DNA from 2 places in the Shewanella sp. 10N.286.52.A9 genome. Region 1 is predicted to be linked to the other one. Evidence: riboswitches for the same ligand, from Rfam matches in the RefSeq annotation. Region 1 holds a riboswitch; the other holds the start of a gene.

Region 1 (10,971 bases):
CTTGTTGCTAATTGGTAGTTTAGAGATTGTATTTGAGTGGAAAACTCGACACCAAAGTCACCTGTTGCCCTTAGATAGGTATGGGCAAATTTTCTCAACGGTTTGGTACTTTTTAACGGTTGGTCTACTTATCGCTATTATTTGGTATTTTGCAGCTTCAGGCGACGAGATGCTGGCTATGCCGCTTGAAATTTTAAAGAGTTAATACTTCAATATGCTATCGCTGGCAGTTTGCAATATCATTGCTAATGCCAGCGACTCACCATTAACTGATCTCAAAAACCTTAGTCATTACCTTATAAAGCTCTGTCCCTTGATGCACAGAAGCTGAGGCAAAATGCAGTACAGGAACGCAATCACAAGGTAAACTGATTGTCGTCATGGCATTCTCTGTTCCGTATTGATCAAGTCGTAAAAGGGTCACTAACGGCTCACCAGCTTTCAAAGGTTGTCCTACCTCTGCGCAATACTCAACTAATCCAGCTTTTGGTGCATGGAATTTTTTATAGTTAGCTAAATCACATCCCCAACGCTTCATTGCTGCAGGTTGCACTTTTTCTGCGATCACACCTCTATGACTTAAGTACGCCAAGATCCCCATCGCATCGAGTTCTGCATCAGCCATATCGACACGCTCTTGACTCGCCAATTCAAGCGTAAACGCCGCTACGGGGACGTCAAAATGTCTCCCTTGACGCGCACAAAAGCGTTGGAGCTGCCACCACGGGTAAAATGCAGCCTCATCCATAGCACCGCCAAACTCATTAGGAATAACCAATGAATAAGGAATTGAGAAATAAGCCGCAGATGCGACATCATACTCTGGGCAATATAGATGTTTTGCAGACTTAGGGCCGGTATGTAAATCCAATACAATATCCGCTTGATGCGCCATCGATTGTAGTGTCACCGCGAGTTGATGCCCCGTGCTAATTCCCCAAGAGTTATTTAAACGTTGCTGACAGCTTTGTGCTAATAACACTCGAAATGCGGCGAACAACTCATTATTTGATAAAGCCTTGTTTGCTTGATACCAATTAGGAATGTCTGCCACTATTGCGGCATGTTCAAAATATTCTCTATTCCAGTTCACTCCCGTAATAGGATCAAATCGCCCAAGAGTAAACTCACCACTTTTTTGATTAATCCCCAATGGGTTAGCTAAAGGAACACAATGTATATCACCTAAGATTTGATGGCCTTCCAATAGCGTCATCAACTGATGAATTACCGCGTTACCTTGCACTTCTGCGCCATGAACATTGGCTTGAATATAGACAGATGGTGCAGCACTATCACTTCCTTTAAACGTATAAATAGGAGCTGTTAGCGCTTGGCCAGTAGCCAATTCACCTAATTGAACTGTAGATACGTGAGCGTTGGAGGTGCGATTCGCTTCTGTCATATATTCTTTAGCCTCATATGTTCCAAGCATTGTTACTTGGTGAACACTTCCTTTTATTCAAATAAATTTTGGTGCAATGAATTGACCACATCTGCCGCTTCAGACTCTGCTACTAATACACATAAGTTATGCGGGCTTGCGCCTTGACAAATCATTCGCACATTGTGCTTTTCTAATACTGAGAAGACACGGCTACAAATCCCTGCTGTTGAGGCAATTTTATTACCAATAATAGCCACTAACGCCAATTTATCTTCAACACGAACTCGACAATGCTGTGATAACTCCTGCAGTAATGACTCACTCAATAACCCCTGACCGCTAGAGTCTGATCCTGTTTTATCGAGCGTTAATGAAACATTCACTTCTGAAGTAGTAATCAGATCAACTGAGATTTTGTGCTTGGCTAATGTCGCAAATGTTTCAGCAAGGAAGCCTTGTGCATGCAACATTTGCAGGCTGTGCAAATTAAGCAGGGTTTGATCACGTCTTAATGCAACTGCACGGTAAACGGGAGCGTTTTCTACTTGATGTCGAATCCAAGTACCGCCTTGTTCTGGCGCTTTACTTGAACCAACAAACACTTGAATTTGTTGACGAACGGCAGGAAGAATCGTCGCAGGATGCAATACTTTAGCACCAAATGTTGCCATTTCAGCGGCTTCATTAAAGCTGATTTCAGGGATTGGTCTAGCATTGGGAGCAAGACGAGGATCGGTTGTATAAATACCTGCTACATCGGTCCAGATTTCTACCGCATCAGCTTTTAAGCCCTCAGCCAACAGTGCTGCTGAATAATCACTACCACCACGGCCAAGAGTAGTGGTGCGCCCTTGGTCATCAGCGCCAATGAAACCTTGCGTAACAATAACTTCATTGGCTAATAGTGGTGCTAAATGCTCAGCACCTAACGATGCTATTTGCTCTATTTGCGGCTCTGCGCGGCCAAAATGGCTGTCTGTACGTAATACTTGTCTGACATCAAATGCACTTGAAGGAGTGCCCTTTTCACGAATAACAGCAGAAAATAGCAATGAGGAACATTGCTCTCCCATTGAAAGTAGTTCATCAATGATTGCTTTACTGCGATCTAATACAAGCGCATCACTGAGCACTGACATACGGCTAAGTAACTTATCAATACCTGCGGCAACATCTTGAGGACGATCGAGCTGATCAACAATGTCATATTGAATTTGGCCAATTTGCGTCAGTAATGCTAAACGACGCTTGTCATTCACATTAGCTTGCGTAAGCTCCACCAATAAATTAGTTACGCCGCTGGATGCACTAACAACAACGACTCGAGTATGTCTGTTCGCTAAGATAATATCGGCGCAGCGGTTCATTGCAGCGTAATCTGCCACAGAGGTTCCACCGAATTTAGCTACAACTAAGCTCATACTGACACCTCCACGCTTGAAGGCTGACATACAAATGCGAATTGACTACTTAGATTAAAAAACATGATTACACTCCGAACTTACTTCGTTCGAAGAGCCTGGTGCAGTGATAACGCACCCTTATAAGAAGGGAAACAGCAATCTTCACCAGAAGCTCTCCACCAATGAATAGGTGACAATCGTTAGGATTCAGCCTAATCGACCGATATGAAATGAAACCAACCATTTGACATACCTCGGCGCTAATCTCCCTCATAAGTGGTTTTAGGAATTGGTTTTCCTCGCACTTACTACCTAGCTAACGCTCCTCTTCTGTTTCTTCCCTCAGGAAGAAATTGAAAAATACCAATAAATAACCACCTAAGTCAATTATGGAATGTAATAAAATTACTAAATAACTGAATACTGAATATACGACATTCACACTCGCTGTCATCACATCAGCTTAGATATTTAAATAGTTAGGATAAAAATAGCTTTATTTACAGACACTAAAGATATGAAAGCAAGCATTAACTTTAACGTAAAATGCTAACAATACAGTATTTAGCTATATTAAATAGACCATAAGGGAAGTTTTAGTTTCAAACTCTGAATAAAGGCATTTTTAGATAGGTCGGCCTTCCATAAGCTATTTCTAGTTCAAATCAATACAGCGCTATTATAAATAACCTTGTCTATAATAAAGTGGGTTTATCAGCAGCCCTAATGCGTTGATATAATAGGTGACTAGCAGTATCAGCTTGACGGAACTGCTTTATCAATCAATAAATTACTCATGAAGATCAGGCAACTCATTAACCACCTGAGTGCGAGTCATAAAATCGCCTATCATCACTTCTTTATCAGGTGCATCGCCACAAGCAACTAATGACAAACGACCTTGATTGACATAATAGATTGCATGCTGTTTAAACTCGCGTCCAAGCTCCAAAGCTTGTTCTTTATCAATAAAGATAGCCCAGCTTTTTTCCATATGAGATAAATCGGGAGCGGCTCCAATAAGCGAACGATATGGACGCTTATATTGTTCGATTTTGGTTTGTAATTGGCGGTCGAGCAAACGGTTTTGACAAGGAGTTAAGATACTCCCTAACGGGTTATGAGCAGTGACGATTGCAAAAGGAATATCATTCGCAAGTCTCTGCGTTAGTAAGAATTGTGTCCCTTGATATTTGTGCCAAAGGCACTCAATTGCATTTTCCATTATTTCATTTTCTCTGTTGAACCCAGTTTACAGTAGCAAACCCTTTATTACAGTGACAGCCCATGTGATACAAGTCACAAGAACCATAATTATATTAACCTGTTAAATCAGCACCTTACCTAAAAAACCAATTTTGTAACAATTCTAGAGAGTAAATTTGTTAACATTTCATTTGTTAACAAATGCCTAAAACGAGTACAATAATCATCACTAGCTAGATTTTGCTACATAACTATTAACAGTGATACAAGCAGTTACATACTTCAGTAGTTTAATTGCTACTAAATTTTCAAGCTTGTACATTTTGTTCTACATTTTAGATGATATAAATATAGAACAATAATTAGTTTGCCAAGGAACTTTAACGAGCAATCTAATCTCATAGTTTTATGAATCATTGTTTTAATAGATCTTTCGACTGATTGTGAGTCAATTAATACTCAGCATACAATCTAAGTATTGATTTTTTATGATCACATTTATGTCACGTATGTCACTTTAATGATGTATTAAGCTGAATGTATATAATGTAGTTAGTCATGAAGCGTGTTTTGTTCAGGGCAGACATAGATAAACACCTATCGTGAAATTGAAAAATTATCGGCACTTTCATAAATAAGCAGTGCCACCGCCCTAGTGCAACATGACTAGAATCGAATTGTTTTTAATTTAGGTAAATAACATGCAAAACCCACACATTCTTATTGTTGAAGATGAAGCTGTAACCCGTAATACTCTGCGCAGTATTTTTGAAGCAGAAGGGTATGTAGTAACTGAAGCAAACGATGGCGCAGAAATGCACACAGCCATGCAGGATAATAAGATTAATCTTGTTGTTATGGATATCAATCTTCCTGGTAAAAACGGTTTATTGTTAGCTCGTGAACTTCGTGAAATCAACAACATCGGTCTTATTTTCTTGACTGGTCGTGATAACGAAGTTGACAAAATTCTTGGTTTAGAAATTGGCGCTGATGACTACATCACTAAGCCATTTAACCCACGCGAATTAACTATCCGTGCTCGTAACTTATTAACTCGTGTTAATAGCACTGGCGCAGAAGTAGAAGAGAAAGGTTCAGTTGAATTCTACCGTTTCAATGGTTGGAGCTTAGAAATCAACAGTCGTTCTCTAGTTAGCCCACAAGGTGAGTCTTACAAGCTACCACGTAGTGAATTCCGTGCAATGCTTCACTTTGTTGAAAACCCAGGCAAAATCTTAACTCGTGCAGACCTGTTAATGAAAATGACTGGCCGTGAGCTTAAGCCACATGACCGTACTGTTGACGTTACTATCCGTCGTATTCGTAAGCACTTCGAAAGCTTACCTGATACGCCAGAAATCATCGCGACTATCCACGGTGAAGGCTATCGTTTTTGCGGTAACTTAGAAGACTAATCACAAATAGTGATACAAAAAAGCCAAGTCAATGACTTGGCTTTTTTTATGACTTTTTATCAGTCACGTTTCTACAATGATCAGCATATGACATCTCGCCAAAGTGCATTTCGCACTTACTTGCTTATCCTTAAACCTAACATCCCTTTAATGGCGACGATTATTGTTGAGCAACTCTATCAAATTCTTTAAACACAATGCCCCCACAATCAAATTGAGGGCAATGAGTACCACTACAGCCATTTACTTCAACTCATTTTCCAAGAAAGCAGCCAATGATTTGTAAAGGTGATTTCTCACTTTCTCACCACGCATTGAATGTTTCGAACCTGGATAATCCATCATCTGAAATAATTTACCTTCGTCCTGCAATACCTTATAAACACGCGTACTGTTTTCAAACAATACATTGTCATCGGCCATGCCGTGATACATCATCAAACCTGATTGATAATTTTTCACATATGGTAAAACGCTCGCTGCATCATACCCTTTTTTATTTTTTTCTGGGTGACCCATGTAACGTTCTGTGTAATGGGTATCATATAAACGCCAATCCGTTACCGGAGCCCCAGAGATTGCCGCTTTAAAATAATCAGGCGCTTTAAACTGCGCCATAAGCGCCATGTACCCGCCATAACTATGGCCATAAATACCAATATTATCACCATCAACAAACGGTAAGCTTCTCAGGTAATCAACCCCGACTTTTTGATCCTCAACTTCCGCATCGCCCATATTTTGATAAATTACATACTCAAATTTTGTGCCGCGATGGGCAGAGCCACGATTATCAAGCTGAAATACTGCAAAGCCTTGTTGAAGTAAATACTGAGTAAAGTAATCCGCCTCACTCCAGCTATTAACGACTAATTGCGCATGTGGACCACCATAAACACGAACCACTACTGGATACTTTTTACTGTCATCAAATGGTACAGGCTTAAATAAGCGATACTGTAATGCTTGGCCATCTTCAGCTTTAAGCTCGCCAAACTCAGGCATTTCCCACAAACCAGCAAAGTCATATAGAGGATGGCTTTTAGTGACTTCGTTTTGTTCAACCCAAGCTAATTGTTCACCCGTTTCATCATGTAAACTCACCTGTGGTGGCTGACTTAAGCTACTAAAATAATCTAAGTACACAGGCTTATTATCTGCAAACACTGCTGAATGCATGCCACTACGAGATGATAACTTCTCAATTTTACCACCAGCTAATGGCACGCGGTATAAATGACGCTCAACCACGCTATCTTTTCGACCAGAGAAATAAACCCAACCTGCTTTTTCATCTACCAGTTCAAGCGCATCCACCACCCAGTCGCCTTGGGTTAGCTGTCTTTGTACCTTGCCATTTAAATCCACGACATAAAGATGATTAAATCCATCTCGCTCAGAGGCCCAAATAAATGAATCTTGTTGTTTTAAAAAATGTAAATCATCATTTAAATTCACCCAAGCTTCACTGAGTTCAGCAACTAAGGTTTTGGCTGCGGCTTTTTTTGTGACATTCACAATACGTAAATCTAATGCTTGCTGATCTCGGCTTTGCCATTGAAAAGACAAATGCTGACTATCTGGTAACCATTTTACTCGTGGTAAATACATGTCTTTTTCACTGCCTAAATCGACCCAAGACACAAGGTTGTCAGATAAATCATCGCTTAATTGAATAACACCAAGCTCAATCTCAACATTGGCTTTTCCAGCATATGGATATCGCTGCTCAGTCAGTTTGATGCCATCTGCATAAATTTCATTTCGAGTCACCAACTCAACGCCTGACTCATCAATGCGAGTAAAGGCAATGGAAGTTTCATCTGGTGACCACCAGTAACCTGTCATGCGCCCCATTTCTTCTTGGGCGACAAATTCAGCCATACCATTTTTTATCGGCCCTTTGCCATCAAAAGTCAGTTGGATGAGTTTTGACGTTTCTAAGGCTAGGACAAAAATATTCTGCTCACGTACAAACGAAACAAAGTTTCCTTTTGGCGATAATCTTGCGTCAGTAGCAAAGCCTTCACCCGTATCCAGTTCTACCGTTTTATTGTCTGCTAAAGTGAAGTAATAAAGCTTACCCGCAGCAGGAATAAGCAAAGATTGACTGTTTTCTGCCCAAAAGTACTCCATGATCCCTTGACCATAAATACGTTGGCGTTCGCGGCGAGCCTTTTCTTCATCCGATAATTCGCCTGACGCTAAATCATCAGCATTAAGCAATATGCTACGTTTAGATGTCTTAATATCCATTTGCCATAAATCAAACAAATATTGGTTATCCTCACGGCTCGCAAGGTAGGTTACTCGACTGCCATCAGGTGACAGCTTTAACCCTCTTGGGCTTGCTCCTGCTAAGGCAGGCGATGCATGAATACGTTCGATGGTGAGTGGGGTAGAATTTCCTGTCATTTTCGTCGCCGCTATTGCTTGTGAAGAAACCAGTGCGCCAGCCAATGCTAACGACATTACCGACACAGCTGACCATGTCGCTTTCCATTTATTTGTCATTGTTATTCCTTGCTGTAAACCGAGGCAAATTTCATTATTTGAATTATTTATTTAACCTAATGCCTACTAGAATTCGTTATTTTGCCTGAGTTTATAACAAATCGGTATCCCGTCCTAACTTGCTCAACTTTTTCACGCTGTATTGTGCGTCAATCTGAGGTATTATCGTTGCCAATAAATTAAAACATTAACCACTGGTTACCGACCTTAACCTCTACTGTCTTAGGAACAAGCATGCAAACTTTGACACAAACCCTTACAAAACAAGCAGTACCCGACTCACTTTCACAACTCATTTTGCGCTTAGCTGACTGTTCGAAAGACATCAGTCAAGCGGTTCGCCACGGCGCACTTGCTGGCGTCTTGGGCGCAACAGAGCAAGAAAATGTTCAAGGTGAAACTCAGAAAAAGCTCGACGTTATCACTAATGACATGCTTAAAGATGCGTTAAAAGCCGAAGGAAACGTGCGTGGACTCGCATCAGAAGAAGAAGATTATGTCGTTGAAGTCAATAAACAAGGCGAATTCCTTGTGTGTTTTGATCCCTTAGATGGTTCATCAAACATTGATATCAATTCGCTTGTTGGCACTATTTTTTCAATCTTGCCAGCACAAGATGGCGAATTAACAGAAGCCAGCTTTTTACAAAATGGTCGTCAGCAACTTGCTGCAGGTTACGTGCTTTATGGACCATCAACCATGATGGCATTAACCACTGGCCAAGGTACTCAGTTATACACCCTAAATCCTGATACCAATGAGTTTTTACTTACTGATGAAGCGGTTAACATCAGTAAAGACACTGCAGAGTTTGCCATCAATATGTCAAACCAGCGCTTTTGGGAAGCACCAATGCAAACTTACATCAGTGAATTATTGCTGGGTAACATTGGCCCTAGAGAAAAGTCATTTAACATGCGCTGGATTGCTGCGATGGTGGGCGATGTTCATCGCGTATTATGTCGTGGCGGTATCTTCATGTACCCAACTGACAATAAAAACCCAGAGAAGCCATACAAGCTGCGTTTAATGTACGAAGCAAACCCTATGGCACTATTAGTAGAACAGGCCGGTGGTAAGGCATCTACTGGCTATGGCGATATCTTAGACATTGAACCAGAAGCGATTCACCAGCGTGTAGCGGTCATCTTAGGTAGTGCCAATGAAGTTGATACTTGCTTGAGCTATCATGGGCTTGATTATAGTAACGAACCAGATATTGCATAATCGTGCACACTTAATAAAAAAACCGCCAATTGGCGGTTTTTTTATTAAGCTATCGACCCAAACTTATACGTTGACTCAACGATTCCCTATTCCCAACTGAATTTACCATATTCAGGAAAAGCCAGCGCTGTTTGCGGGTTAGCTGCCAGCTCTTGCTTCATTACTATAATATCTTTTTGCAACTGCGTTCTGTATTGCCACACTTCTGTCGCAACCGCTTGAAGCTCTTTTGAATCGCCAGCGTTACCATTTCTCACCGCAGCCCATATTAGGCGTAGATAATCAAAACCTTGTTTTAAGTGGGCCACATTAGCATCAATGAACTCATCTAGTTGCGGTGATGTTGGTAATGATTCAACAGGCTGAGTGCCAATGGTTGAGAAAAAATCGATATATTCATCTAACGGAACACTGTCAGCACTTTGCCATTTTGATAAACTTGCCTCATTAAGTAATTGCCCTGTTCTTGGATCAATAACCATTACAGTCGGTGTGCCAAAGTAAGCAGGATAACCATACTTTTGCGGTAAGCTATGCATATCGTCAAAATATGCCACATCGACGAATACGGTTTCAAAACGTGAGATTAAAATAGGCTGCATTGTTTGGTCTGAAAAGTTACCCGCCAGACCTCTGCTGTCATGACACCACTGTGCTCCCATCACAACTAACAATAACTTTCCTTGCTCTAAAGCCTTTGACTGAGCCAACTCAACTCTTTGCAGATCATTATCGTGTGCGATAGATGTATATTGCGGCAATGCTTCAGCATGGTGCTCTGTTGACTGACAGCCCATCAATAACATCAATGGTATTAATAATATTCCAATTGCTAATCTCACTTAACGCTCCCTTTTGGTCAGTGATACTGATTTACCTTATCAGCATATACAAAAAAGGCCTGCAAATGCAGACCCTTATCTAGCTTATTAAAAGAACTAATTCATTTAATAGTGAATCGACTCATCGCATTAAGCTTTTTCAGCTTCTAATTGATGCGGCTTCTCAGTTTGATCAACGATAGTTAATACCGCGGTATCACCTACTACGTTACATGAAGTCAGTACCATATCAATGATACGGTCAAGCGCTGCCACAATCGCAAAGGCTTCAACAGGTAAGCCCATCTGATGGATAAGCACACCAATCATGACCATCCCGCCACCTGGAACACCACCAGCGCCCACTGACAGTAAAAACACACTGAACAATAATGCTGGGATTTGCTCGCCACTGATTGGCATGCCAAAGGCATTCGCCACAAAGAAAATCGCGATAGTAATATAAATCGATACGCCGCCCATATTCATCGTTGCACCAAGCGGAACGCCAAAACCAGCAACGGCACGATTAACACCAAGCTTATCAGTCAAGGTTCGCATAGTAACCGGAATCGTGGCATTTGAGCTTGCGGTTGATAACGAGAATAAGATTTGCTCGCGGGTTTTCTCACGAAACTGCTTGGCAGTCACTTGCGTGAAGAAGCTGACTGCGAATGGGTAAACCACAAAAATCCACAGCAACAATAGCCCTAAAATGAGTAATAAATACTGCACAACACTGAAGAAAATTTCTGGCTCTAACGTTGCCCCTAACTTGAACATCAACGCAAACACACCAATAGGAGCCAAATTCATCACAACAGAAATCAAACGCATCATAATAATATTTGCAGTTTGAAAGCCTTTTACAGCACCTTTGGCAACTTCACCTAATGATTTAATCACGCCGCCAAGTAGCAGCGCCATAAAGATAACCTGAAGCATATTGCCCGAAGTAAATGCCGAGAACGGGTTATTCGGCACGATATTCACGA
Region 2 (10,971 bases), on a different contig from region 1:
GTCAGTGGTGAATGGACTGGAACCATGAACTTAACTGAATCCCATGCTGGAACCGATCTTGCCCTTCTTCGTACTAAAGCAACCCCCGTCGCTGATGGCAAATTTGCAATCAGTGGCGAGAAAATTTTCATTTCATCAGGGGATCATGACTTAGCTGAAAACATTGTCCATTTAGTTTTGGCCAAATTGCCTGATGCACCAGAAGGGGTGAAAGGTATTTCATTGTTCGCGGTGCCAAAGTTTCATGTAAACGATGACGGCAGCTTAGGTGAAGCCAATCAGTTATGTGCCAGTGCGTTAGAGCACAAAATGGGGATTCATGGTAACTCAACCTGTGTCATGGTGTTTGATGGCGCTGTAGGAGAGTTGGTTGGCGAACCTCATCAAGGTCTAAAAGCCATGTTTACTATGATGAACCAAGCTCGCCTTGGCGTTGGTATTCAGGGCTTAGGCGTATCTGACATCGCTTATCAAAATGCGCTGGTTTATGCTAAAGAGCGCATTCAAGGCCGGGCCCTTTCTGGAGTTAAACAGCCACAACAAGCTGCAGACTCGATTTTGGTTCACGGTGATGTGCGTCGTATGTTGTTATCTCAAAAGTCATTCAATGAAGGAACGCGTGCATTAATGGGCCAACAGGCTTTATGGCTTGATCAGGCAGAGCGACACAGCGACCCTGTAAAAGCTAAACAAGCTGCAGCGCTTGCAGCCCTTTTTACGCCAATCGTAAAAGGGTTTGTGACCGATCAAGGCTTTAAAGCTTGTGTTGATGCTCAGCAGATTTATGGCGGACACGGCTATATTAATGAATGGGGTATGGAGCAATTTGTACGTGATATTCGAATTGCGATGATTTATGAAGGCACAAATGGCGTACAAGCACTCGATCTTGTTGGTCGTAAATTATTATCAGATAAAGGCGCAACACTGACATTATGGTCAGATATGGTTAAAGGCTTTATTGGTGAACATAGTAATAATGACGCGATGAAACCTTACCTTGCAGGGTTAATGGATGCAGCCACGGATTTAGAAAAAGCCACAGGATTTATTGCACAGTCAGCGACTAAAAATCCCGATATGATTGGTGCAGCCTCAATGCCATATATGCAGTTATTTGGCATTAGTGCCCTTGCATGGATGTGGGCACGAATTGCAGCGACGTCAATTGCCGCCCTTGATGCAGGTACAGATGAGTCTGATTTTTATCAAGCTAAGTTAAATACAGCCGAGTTTTATATGCGATATTGGGGATGCCAAACGCGCAGTTTACGCAAGCAAGTCGAAATGAGCAGCGCGCAAATTGCAACCTTTGATGAAGCCGATTTTTAGTCAGACTTAATACAAGCTATCTATGTAAGCTATATAAAAAAACAGCGCCTTTAGGCGCTGTTTTTGTATTTCTGGAAATAACCTTTAATGACTAATCCCAGATAAATTCTCTAAAATGCTTACGACACACTGACTCGTAGCTTTCATTACCACCAATAGCAACCTGCTCACCTTCACGCATAGGTTTTCCATTACCATCAAGGCGAACGACCATATTGGCTTTGCGACCACAGTGACAAATGGTTTTTAACTCAACCAATTTATCTGCCCAGGCGAGTAGATATTGACTACCGCTGAACAACTCCCCTTGGAAATCCGTTTTCAGGCCGTAACACAATACTGGGATATCAAGATTATCCACCACATGAGTTAATTGCTTCACTTGTTCTTTACTTAAAAACTGGGACTCATCAATTAAAATGCAGTGTAATTGCTGAGATTCAAGCTCAGCTTCAATCATGGTCGATAAATTATCGTTTGCTCCAAATACTTGAGCATCTGTTTCAATCCCTATTCTAGACGCCACTTTTCCAACACCGTATCTGTCATCAATTGACGCTGTCATAACAAGCGTATTCATGCCACGTTCACGGTAGTTATAAGATGATTGGAGAAGCGAAGTTGATTTGCCGGCATTCATTGCCGAATAATAGAAATAGAGTTGTGCCAAAACAGAAGATCCTTATTGTTATAATCGAGGTTAGTCTACCATTGAATCGATTTAGAGATAAGGCATGTGAGGATTAAATAGCGTGAACTTGCTAGCACTATTCCTTGATGATGAATCCCCTTTATCATCACAGTTAATTTGCTTTCCCTTTTGCTGGTTAACTCGCCCTCCTCCTTATCCGTTTCTCAAGAGAATATCGCAAAAAGCCAAAGCATGACTGATGAAAAGAATGTATTCCAAACAAGCATCTATTAACATAATTTACATTTTGCAATAAATTAGATCACAGTTTTCAAGCTCACTACCAGCACAACATATACAGGCATCACGAAACGACAAAATCTTCATATACGATTAAGAAACAATTGATAAATTGCATAAACAATTATAATTAAGGAAGTAGAAACACAATGCATAAAACAATTGTCGCTGTCGCGATTGCTGCAACATTCGCATTAAGTGGTTGTAGTCATACTCAAACAGAAAACACCACTCAGGGCGCTCAAGTGCAATCTCAAAATCCATTGATGCAAGCAAGCGTACTCCAGTACCAAGCACCTGACTTTAGTCAGCTTAACAATGAGCATTTTCAGCCAGCGCTTGAGCTGGGAATTGAACAGCACCATCAAGAAATTCTCAAAATTGCTGCTAACCCTGCCTCACCGACATTTGAAAATACCATTGTCGCTATGGAAAAGAGCGGTGCATTACTCACTCGCACTTCGAGTATTTTCTATAACTTAACCGGCTCAAACAGCAACCCTGAATTACGTAAAGTACAAGGCATTATGGCGCCGAAGATGGCGGCACATTCAGACAATATTAATTTAAATCCGCAGTTATTCAGCCGTATTCAAGCAATTTATGATACTCGCAATAACAGCTCGTTAACTGCAGAAGAAGTTCGTTTAGTAGAGGTTTATCATCAGCGATTTGTGCTCGCTGGCGCCAAGCTAACTGAAGCGGAAAAACAAAAGATTCGTGAATTAAATGAAGAGCAATCAACACTCACCAATGAGTTTGCACAACGACTGTTAAGACTCAGCAAGGAAATTGCAGTAAAAGTAGACTATGAAGCCCAACTGGCAGGTTTATCACAATCCGCTATTGCAGCAGCAAAAGCAGATGCTGAAGCGGCAGGACTTAAAGGCCAATATCTACTCAATATCACCAATACCACACGCCAACCGGTTTTAGCTCAATTAGATAACCGTGAGCTGCGTCAGCAAGTATGGGAAGCGTCAGCAAATCGTGGCTTAACTGGTGACAACGAAACCGCTTCATTAGTCGCTCGATTAGCGCAGCTTCGTGCTAAAAAAGCCAAACTACTTGGCTTTGACACTTGGTCTGATTACCGTTTAGCCCCGCAGATGGCTAAAACGCCAGAAGCGGTTTACGACATGTTTGGCTCAATGGTGCCGTCTGTGGTGGAAAACACTCAAAAAGAAGCCGCTGATATACAAGCCATGATAGATAAAACTGGCGGTAACTTTACCCTAGCACCATGGGACTGGGCATATTACGCAGAGTTAGTCCGTAAGGAAAAATATGACCTCGACTCAGCGTCTATTAAACCTTACTTTGAGTTCAATCGTGTTTTAGAAGATGGCGTATTCTTTACCCTAGAAGCATTGTACGGTGTTACGTTAAAGCCACGTCCAGACTTACCGGTTTATCACCCAGACGTAAAAGCTTACGAGATGTTTGATGAAGATGGCAGTAGCATGGCTATATTCTATGCAGACTACTTTGCTCGTGAAGGTAAACGTGGTGGTGCGTGGATGAGCTCGTTTGTCGGTCAATCTGAGTTATTAAATCAAAAACCTGTCGTCGTAAATGTCATGAACATTAAAAAGGCGCCAGAAGGCCAGCCAACCTTTGTGAGCTACGATGAAGCGACAACCATGTTCCATGAAATGGGCCACGGTACTCACGGTATGTTCTCTAAAGTGAAATACCCATCTTTAGCAGGTACTGCTGTATCTCGTGATTTCGTTGAATTCCCTTCAACTTTTGAAGAGGACTGGGCTGCGCACCCTAAAGTACTTGCAAACTACGCTAAACACTACGATACAGGCAAACCTATTCCAGACGATTTACTGCAAAAGCTATTAGCTTCTCGAAGCTTTAACCAAGGCTTCGACACCTTAGAATACATGTCAGCTGCGCTGCTTGATCTAGAGTGGCATGCACTGGATGCTGACGCGCCGCTGCAAAATGTTGAAAGCTTTGAAGCTGCTGCGCTTAAAAAACATGGTGTCGACTTACCAGCAGTACCACCTCGTTACCGCTCAACTTACTTTGCTCATGCCTTCCCTGGGGGATATTCAGCTAGCTACTATGCATACATGTGGAGTGAAATTCTTGCTGCTGATGCCTTTGCTTATGTGCAAACTCAAGGTGGGCTGAATCGAGAAATCGGTATGAAGTTTAGAAAAACTATCCGTGAAGTCGGCAATAGCGTGCCGCCAATGGAAGCCTATCAAAACTTTAGAGGCCAAGCCCCTACCACTGACGGCTTGCTTGAGCGCCGTGGCTTAAAGTAACTTAGCTCTGGTTAACGAGCAAAAAAATGCCACTCAATTGAGTGGCATTTTTATTGTTAGATTTTAGCCTAAACTGGGATCTGACTTTAACAAGTCGAGCTCATATTAAGTCACAAACTAAATCCAAGTGCTTAGGACTACTTAGTGGCTATTTTTAGTCCTAAGATTGCTAATACGAACAATACAGAACACGTAATAAAGCCCATCGCAACAGAACCAGAGAAACCAAGCACGGTATAACCCACAATACTGATAACCGCTACGATTATCGCGTAAGGCAATTGTGTCATAACGTGGTCAAGATGGTGACAGCTCGCTCCTGTCGAAGACAAGATAGTGGTATCAGAAATCGGTGAACAATGGTCTCCAAATACCGCACCAGAAAGCACAGCGGCAAGCATTGGTAACATCATAGTGCTATCACTGCCCATCGCCATATCGGCAGCGATTGGTAACATAATACCAAATGTACCCCAGCTAGTGCCGGTTGAAAATGCGGTTAAACCAGCTAATAAAAATAGCACTGCAGGCAGTAATGCAAATGGAATATTACCCGTTGCCAAGCTCGCCATGTATTTACCCGTTTCAAGCTCGCCAATCACTGACGCAATTGTCCAAGCAAATAACAAGATATAAATAGCTGGCAACATTGACTTAGCGCCAACTTTGATTCCAGTAAACATCATGCTGGTGCTAATTTTTTGCTGCATGGTTAATGCAATCGTCACCACTAGACCCACTAATGAGCCGTAAAATAATGATTCGCTGACTTCAGTGTTTTCAAATGCACCTAAAACACTAAATGGTAAACCTTCACCCGCCAGTGCATCAGCACCGGTTGAAACCATAAAGTAAATAGTTGCCGCCACAAGCACAAAAATCGGCAGGAATAACCCCATGATTTTACCTGTATCAGCTTCTGGTAAATCAGCGGTCGCGCCTGGAGGTAACCCTTTGCTTTCGTCAAAGAGTTCGCCTTTTTGCGCATTACGCTCATGTTGGCGCATTGGGCCAATGTCTAAACCAAAGATAGCAACACACAATAAAAGTAATAGCGCAAAAAGGGCATAAAAGTTCATCGGCACCATTTGTAAAAACACGCTTAAATGGCCTGTATCAGCAAACCCATGTGCCGTTAAGATACCGCCAATCAGGGCAATAATGTATGCCCCCCAGCTTGAGACTGGCGAGATAACACAAACTGGCGCAGCAGTTGAATCTAACAAGTAGGCCAGTTTTGCACGTGAAATATGGTAGCGATCAGTAATAGGACGTGCGATTGAGCCAACCACGATACTGTTGAAGTAATCGTCGATAAATACCACACAACCTAAGAACATGGTCATGAGTTTGGCGTCACGTTTATTGCGAATACGTTGGTGTGCCCAATCAGCAAACGCACGTGCTGAACCACTCACGGTAATTAAAGCGGTGATCATCCCCAGCACTACCAAGAAGCCAATAATTTGTAAATTCCAGGCATTGAGTGCGCCGTCATCCCACACTAAACTGGTGACAGTACTCACTAAGTGGCTTGCAGCTCCAGTAAAAGAGAAATCAGTCAGCAATATCACGCCAGCAATAATACCTAAACCTAATGAAAGAAGTACTTTGCGTGTAACTACTGCTAATACAATTGCCACAACAGGAGGCAAAAGAGAGAGTGCCGAATCGGCATAACTTGTTATCATCATTTATATATTTTCTTCGTTGAGTACGAATGGAGGATAACTGATAAGGCAAGACATCGCATAAAGCGAAGACAAGAATCTTTTCAGTAGCACTCCACAGTAATATCGATATCAACATCGATATCCATTGTTTTATCCTCACGGATAAAAATTACTATGACAGTGCAGCCCCTTTCGGAAACTGCCCCAGCAAATGGTATTGATCGTACCGATTCACTTCGGCACCAAATCCTTTCAAATTAAGTTATTGGTATCAACCAACTTAACCATACTGATATTTGATGCGCCTCTACTTATGTATACGACAGTTTAAATGCTTTATAAAAGCTCACTGCCGCGACACAAGACCATACAAACATAAGCACGAGGTTAATTACCAGATAAAACTAGCTTATCTTGTGAGAAATAACATCACAATCAAAAAACAACACAACACGATATCGACACCGTAACGAATTGTTAGCAAGCGAAGAATTATCCATCAATTAACGACAGTGAGATTAATATGCTTAAAAAATCTGATTATTGAATTAATTCAGGTGTATTTATATCGTTCAATAGGTTTAGCAATGATAAAGCTGAAAAACAATGTCATTTAATGCGCACTGACACTAAAACAAACTATCGAATAATCACGCCATAAACTGCGACCCAAAAAAAAGGTTTTTGCCTAAAAGACAAAAACCTTTTTCTACAATCAGTTTATAATTACAAAGATTGAGTTAACTCTGGAATCGCATCAAATAAGTCTGCTTCAAGTCCATAATCAGCCACTTGGAAAATTGGCGCTTCAGGATCTTTATTGATAGCCACAATCACTTTAGAGTCTTTCATACCCGCTAAATGTTGAATAGCGCCAGATATACCGACAGCGATATACAGATCAGGAGCAACAATTTTACCTGTTTGACCGACTTGTAAATCGTTAGGAACATAGCCAGCATCAACAGCGGCACGTGAAGCGCCAACGGCAGCGGTTAGCTTGTCAGCTAATGCTTCTAGAATAGCAAAGTTCTCACCGCTACCCATGCCACGACCACCAGAAACAATCACTCCAGCGCTGCCTAATTCAGGGCGCTCAGATTCTGTGAGAGTTTGCGAAACAAAAACTGTCTTAGCTTCTGCAACAAAATCAACGTTAACCGCTTCAGCATTGCCATCGTTGCCTGCAGCATCAAATGCACTGGTACGAACCGTCATCACTTTTTTGTCATCTAAGCTTTGTACCGTCGCCAATGCAGAACCTGCATAAATAGGACGTACAAATGTGTCAGCACTCACCACATCTACGACTTCAGAAATTTGCGCAACATCTAATAATGCTGCCACACAAGGAAGAGTATCTTTACCTACACTGCTTGCAGCTGCTAGCACGTAATCGTAATCACTGGCGACATTAACAATTAACTTAGAGAGGTTTTCAGCCATTTGCGCTTCATAAGCAGCATTGTCAGCGACAAGGACTTTACTCACACCCGATAGTGCTTGTGCAGAAGCAACCACAGCACCAACATGACTACCAGCAACAAGCACATGGACATCGCCGCCAATTGCAGTTGCTGCACTAACGACTTTGGCCGTGTCTAATTTTAAACTTGCGTTATCGTGTTCTGCTAATACTAAAATAGCCATAATTAGATCACCTTCGCTTCATTTTTTAACTTTTCAACAAGTTCAGCCACCGAACTCACCATGACACCTGCTTGACGTTCTGCAGGTGGCGTCACTTTAATCACATTTTGATGTGCTTTAAGGCTTACACCCAAGTCATCAATAGATAAGGTTTCAAGTGGTTTACGCTTTGCTTTCATAATATTAGGTAATGAAGCATAGCGAGGCTCATTTAAGCGTAAGTCCGCAGTCACCACCGCTGGTAACGGCATTTTTAATGTTTGTAACCCACCATCAACTTCACGAGTCACTTCAGCACTGTCAGCAGTTAATGTTAATTCAGAAGCAAATGTTGCTTGTGGCATATCAGTTAAAGCAGCAAGCATTTGGCCTGTCTGGTTATTGTCGCCATCAATTGATTGCTTACCAAAAATAATCACATCAGCTTGTTCTTTTTCTTGAACCGCTTTTAAAATTTTAGCAATTGATAACGGCACTAAATCTTCATCAGTCGTCACATGAATGGCACGGTCAGCACCCAAAGCCATTGAAGTACGTAACTGCTCTTGTACTGATTTGGCACCAATACTCACCACTACAACTTCTGTGACACTTCCCGCTTCTTTTAGTCTAACGGCTTCTTCTACCGCGATTTCACAAAATGGGTTCAAGGCCATTTTCAAATTAGCAGTATCAACATCTGTGTTATCAGCTTTTACTCTGACTTTCACATTGGCATCGACTACGCGCTTTACAGGCACCAATACTTTCATGGGATTTCCTTCTACACCTTCAATGTATGTGGATGGCACATTGGCTTCAGCCAATGCAATATGGCATAACTTTACGTCCTGTTAACGTTAACGTCAACCAAAGTCAAACACTTGTTTATATAATTTTTAGTTAAGAGACTGCTGATAAATAACTTATATATGCAAATAAAATATTACTTTTAGACTTAATTAACGCTTTTTAATTAAAATTTGCCTATTTAAAGGTTTTTTTATTTGATCCAATCAAATTTACTTTCTATTATTAAGAGCAATTCAAGTAACCGTGCTTTTTTTACTATCTTTTTTTGTTTTAACAATTTAAATAGTCGCATCAATTTACACTCTAGTTTGATAACAATTAACCAATTTAGAGTATTGATAGGTATTATTTAATCATCACAGAATTACTTGAGATACTTATTAATTAAAATCATTAGGATGCACATTGATATGAGTGACTTTTTAGAAATTTTGACACATGGTCGTCGTTTTAAAGCTGCTGTAAAAGAGTTATCACTAGATGAATTACGTGAACTTTCTACTAAGCTTGAAAAAATCATTACAGAAAGAGAAGAAGACGAAAAAGCTGAATTAGAAGCCAATGCTGAGCGTAATGCCCGCATTGCTGAAATATTAGCTCAAATTGAAAATAGCGGTTTATCAATTGAAGATTTAGGTGAAGTAACAGCAAAGCCTGCACCTAAAAAGCGTGCCCCACGCCCTGCTAAATATCAAATTGAAGTTGATGGCGAATTAATTCAATGGACTGGTCAAGGCCGCATGCCAACTGTATTTAAAAACCAAGTAGATAATGGTAAAACAATGGAAGACTTCTTAATTCCAGGTATGGAATAAGTCTTAATCTACGATATGATAAAAAGCTTACTTCGGTAAGCTTTTTTGTTATCTAGGATGAGTAAACAGTATTTCCTCGACGCCATAAGCCATGTAAACTAACCCCTTCGCAGCACACCACTCAATTAGGCCTGTATTATGAATGTTTCTCGTCCAATGATGTCTTTCGCACTAGTATCAAGCTTTTTATTATCAGGCTGCGCAAGTGATTATACTTTTAATAGTAATTTAGACAGTAAAGCCATAGATGAGTATTTCAAGCCAACAAGCGTTGAACTATTTAAAGACGGTGAACGTCCAACTGGCGCATTTGATATTGTTGCCCTAGTTGAAGGCGAGTCTTGCCAAGAAACGGAAACTGGCGTACCCGCTAATGTCGCCGATGCCCGCACACAAGCCCGTAAAAAGGCCAATGAACTGGGTGCTAATGGACTTATCGTTAAGAAGTGTCTATTAACAGAACAACCAACAGAAACTTGCTTTACCCAAGCATTCTGCGTCGGCCAAGCAATTAAAATGCACAATGTGCAATAACCTTTTTACTATATATTTAATTCATGACTACTCATTCTGACCAGCCGTTTCAATCTGATATTGAAGCGGTTGCAATTTGTCGCACGCCATATAAACAAAAGTTTGGTATTCCTAGGCAACCTGGCCTAGTTAATGTCAAAGGCTGGGTTGAGTTAACCCCCAAATTTAACCAACTCGATGCCGTCAGGGGAATTGAACAATATTCACACCTTTGGCTACTTTTTTGTTTTCATGAAAACTTAGCACAAGGCTGGAAAAACACCGTTAGACCTCCTCGACTAGGCGGAAATGAAAAGCTAGGCGTATTTGCTACCCGCTCTACTTTTAGACCAAATGGCATTGGCCAATCTGTAGTTAAATTACATTCAGTTGTTAGACGCAACGGTAAAGTCTGCCTAGAAATATCTGGAATGGATTTATTAGATGGCACACCAATCATTGACATAAAACCCTATATTCCATTTTCTGACGCCATTGATAATGCAACTGGAGGCATTGCTCAATCAGCACCAGAATTAATAGAGGTTCAATATTCATCATTAGCTGAAACACAAGTTTTGGCTCACTCTAAAGCGCTTGATATATCGCATTTACAACAAGTAATTACGGATGTTTTAGCGCAAGACCCGAGGCCTGCATATAAAAAAGCGAAAGTTGATCTTAAAATTTATCAAGTTGCTTTATTTGATATAGATGTATTTTGGCGAGTCAATGATAAAACGATTGAGGTGATTGAAATTAAACCGACTAGCGTATGTTAAAATAAACTTAGCTTTTCGATTAACTATGTCATTTTCACCCATTTTTAGGCGAATTGATTTATCTAACAATGTTTTAAATCTAACGGTCATAATAATAATTTCGTTAACTTAATCTTAGGCTTAATAATGAATAATAAACCTGATTATCAAACTCAGCATAAAAAACGCCTATCTTGGATGCCTTGGCTTTATTTTTCG

The links. Region 1 has a riboswitch for lysine ahead of lysC (lysine-sensitive aspartokinase 3). Riboswitches for the same ligand answer to the same signal wherever they lie in the genome.
Region 2: linked by a shared signal. The riboswitch ahead of AB4128_RS20475 (Na+/H+ antiporter NhaC family protein) and the one ahead of lysC (lysine-sensitive aspartokinase 3) in region 1 are both predicted to bind lysine.

The regions. Positions count from the first base shown of each region.
Region 1 is NZ_JBFRJQ010000016.1:23,015-33,985, reverse strand. It holds gene AB4128_RS13450 (site-2 protease family protein) at 1-205, shown strand, start outside; gene AB4128_RS13445 (succinylglutamate desuccinylase/aspartoacylase family protein) at 266-1,405, opposite strand; gene lysC (lysine-sensitive aspartokinase 3) at 1,459-2,808, opposite strand; lysine riboswitch at 2,952-3,128, opposite strand; gene AB4128_RS13435 (DUF3293 domain-containing protein) at 3,581-4,015, opposite strand; gene arcA (two-component system response regulator ArcA) at 4,698-5,414, shown strand; gene AB4128_RS13425 (hypothetical protein) at 5,463-5,606, shown strand; gene AB4128_RS13420 (DPP IV N-terminal domain-containing protein) at 5,658-7,928, opposite strand; gene AB4128_RS13415 (class 1 fructose-bisphosphatase) at 8,163-9,155, shown strand; gene AB4128_RS13410 (thioredoxin family protein) at 9,242-9,997, opposite strand; gene AB4128_RS13405 (dicarboxylate/amino acid:cation symporter) at 10,127-10,971, opposite strand, start outside.
Region 2 is NZ_JBFRJQ010000040.1:45,032-56,002, forward strand. It holds gene AB4128_RS20460 (acyl-CoA dehydrogenase C-terminal domain-containing protein) at 1-1,332, shown strand, start outside; gene AB4128_RS20465 (thymidine kinase) at 1,424-2,002, opposite strand; gene AB4128_RS20470 (M3 family metallopeptidase) at 2,413-4,548, shown strand; gene AB4128_RS20475 (Na+/H+ antiporter NhaC family protein) at 4,686-6,242, opposite strand; lysine riboswitch at 6,319-6,539, opposite strand; gene AB4128_RS20480 (electron transfer flavoprotein subunit alpha/FixB family protein) at 6,948-7,871, opposite strand; gene AB4128_RS20485 (electron transfer flavoprotein subunit beta/FixA family protein) at 7,874-8,623, opposite strand; gene AB4128_RS20490 (H-NS family nucleoid-associated regulatory protein) at 9,074-9,478, shown strand; gene rcsF (Rcs stress response system protein RcsF) at 9,617-10,012, shown strand; gene tsaA (tRNA (N6-threonylcarbamoyladenosine(37)-N6)-methyltransferase TrmO) at 10,036-10,773, shown strand; gene AB4128_RS20505 (DapH/DapD/GlmU-related protein) at 10,900-10,971, shown strand, end outside.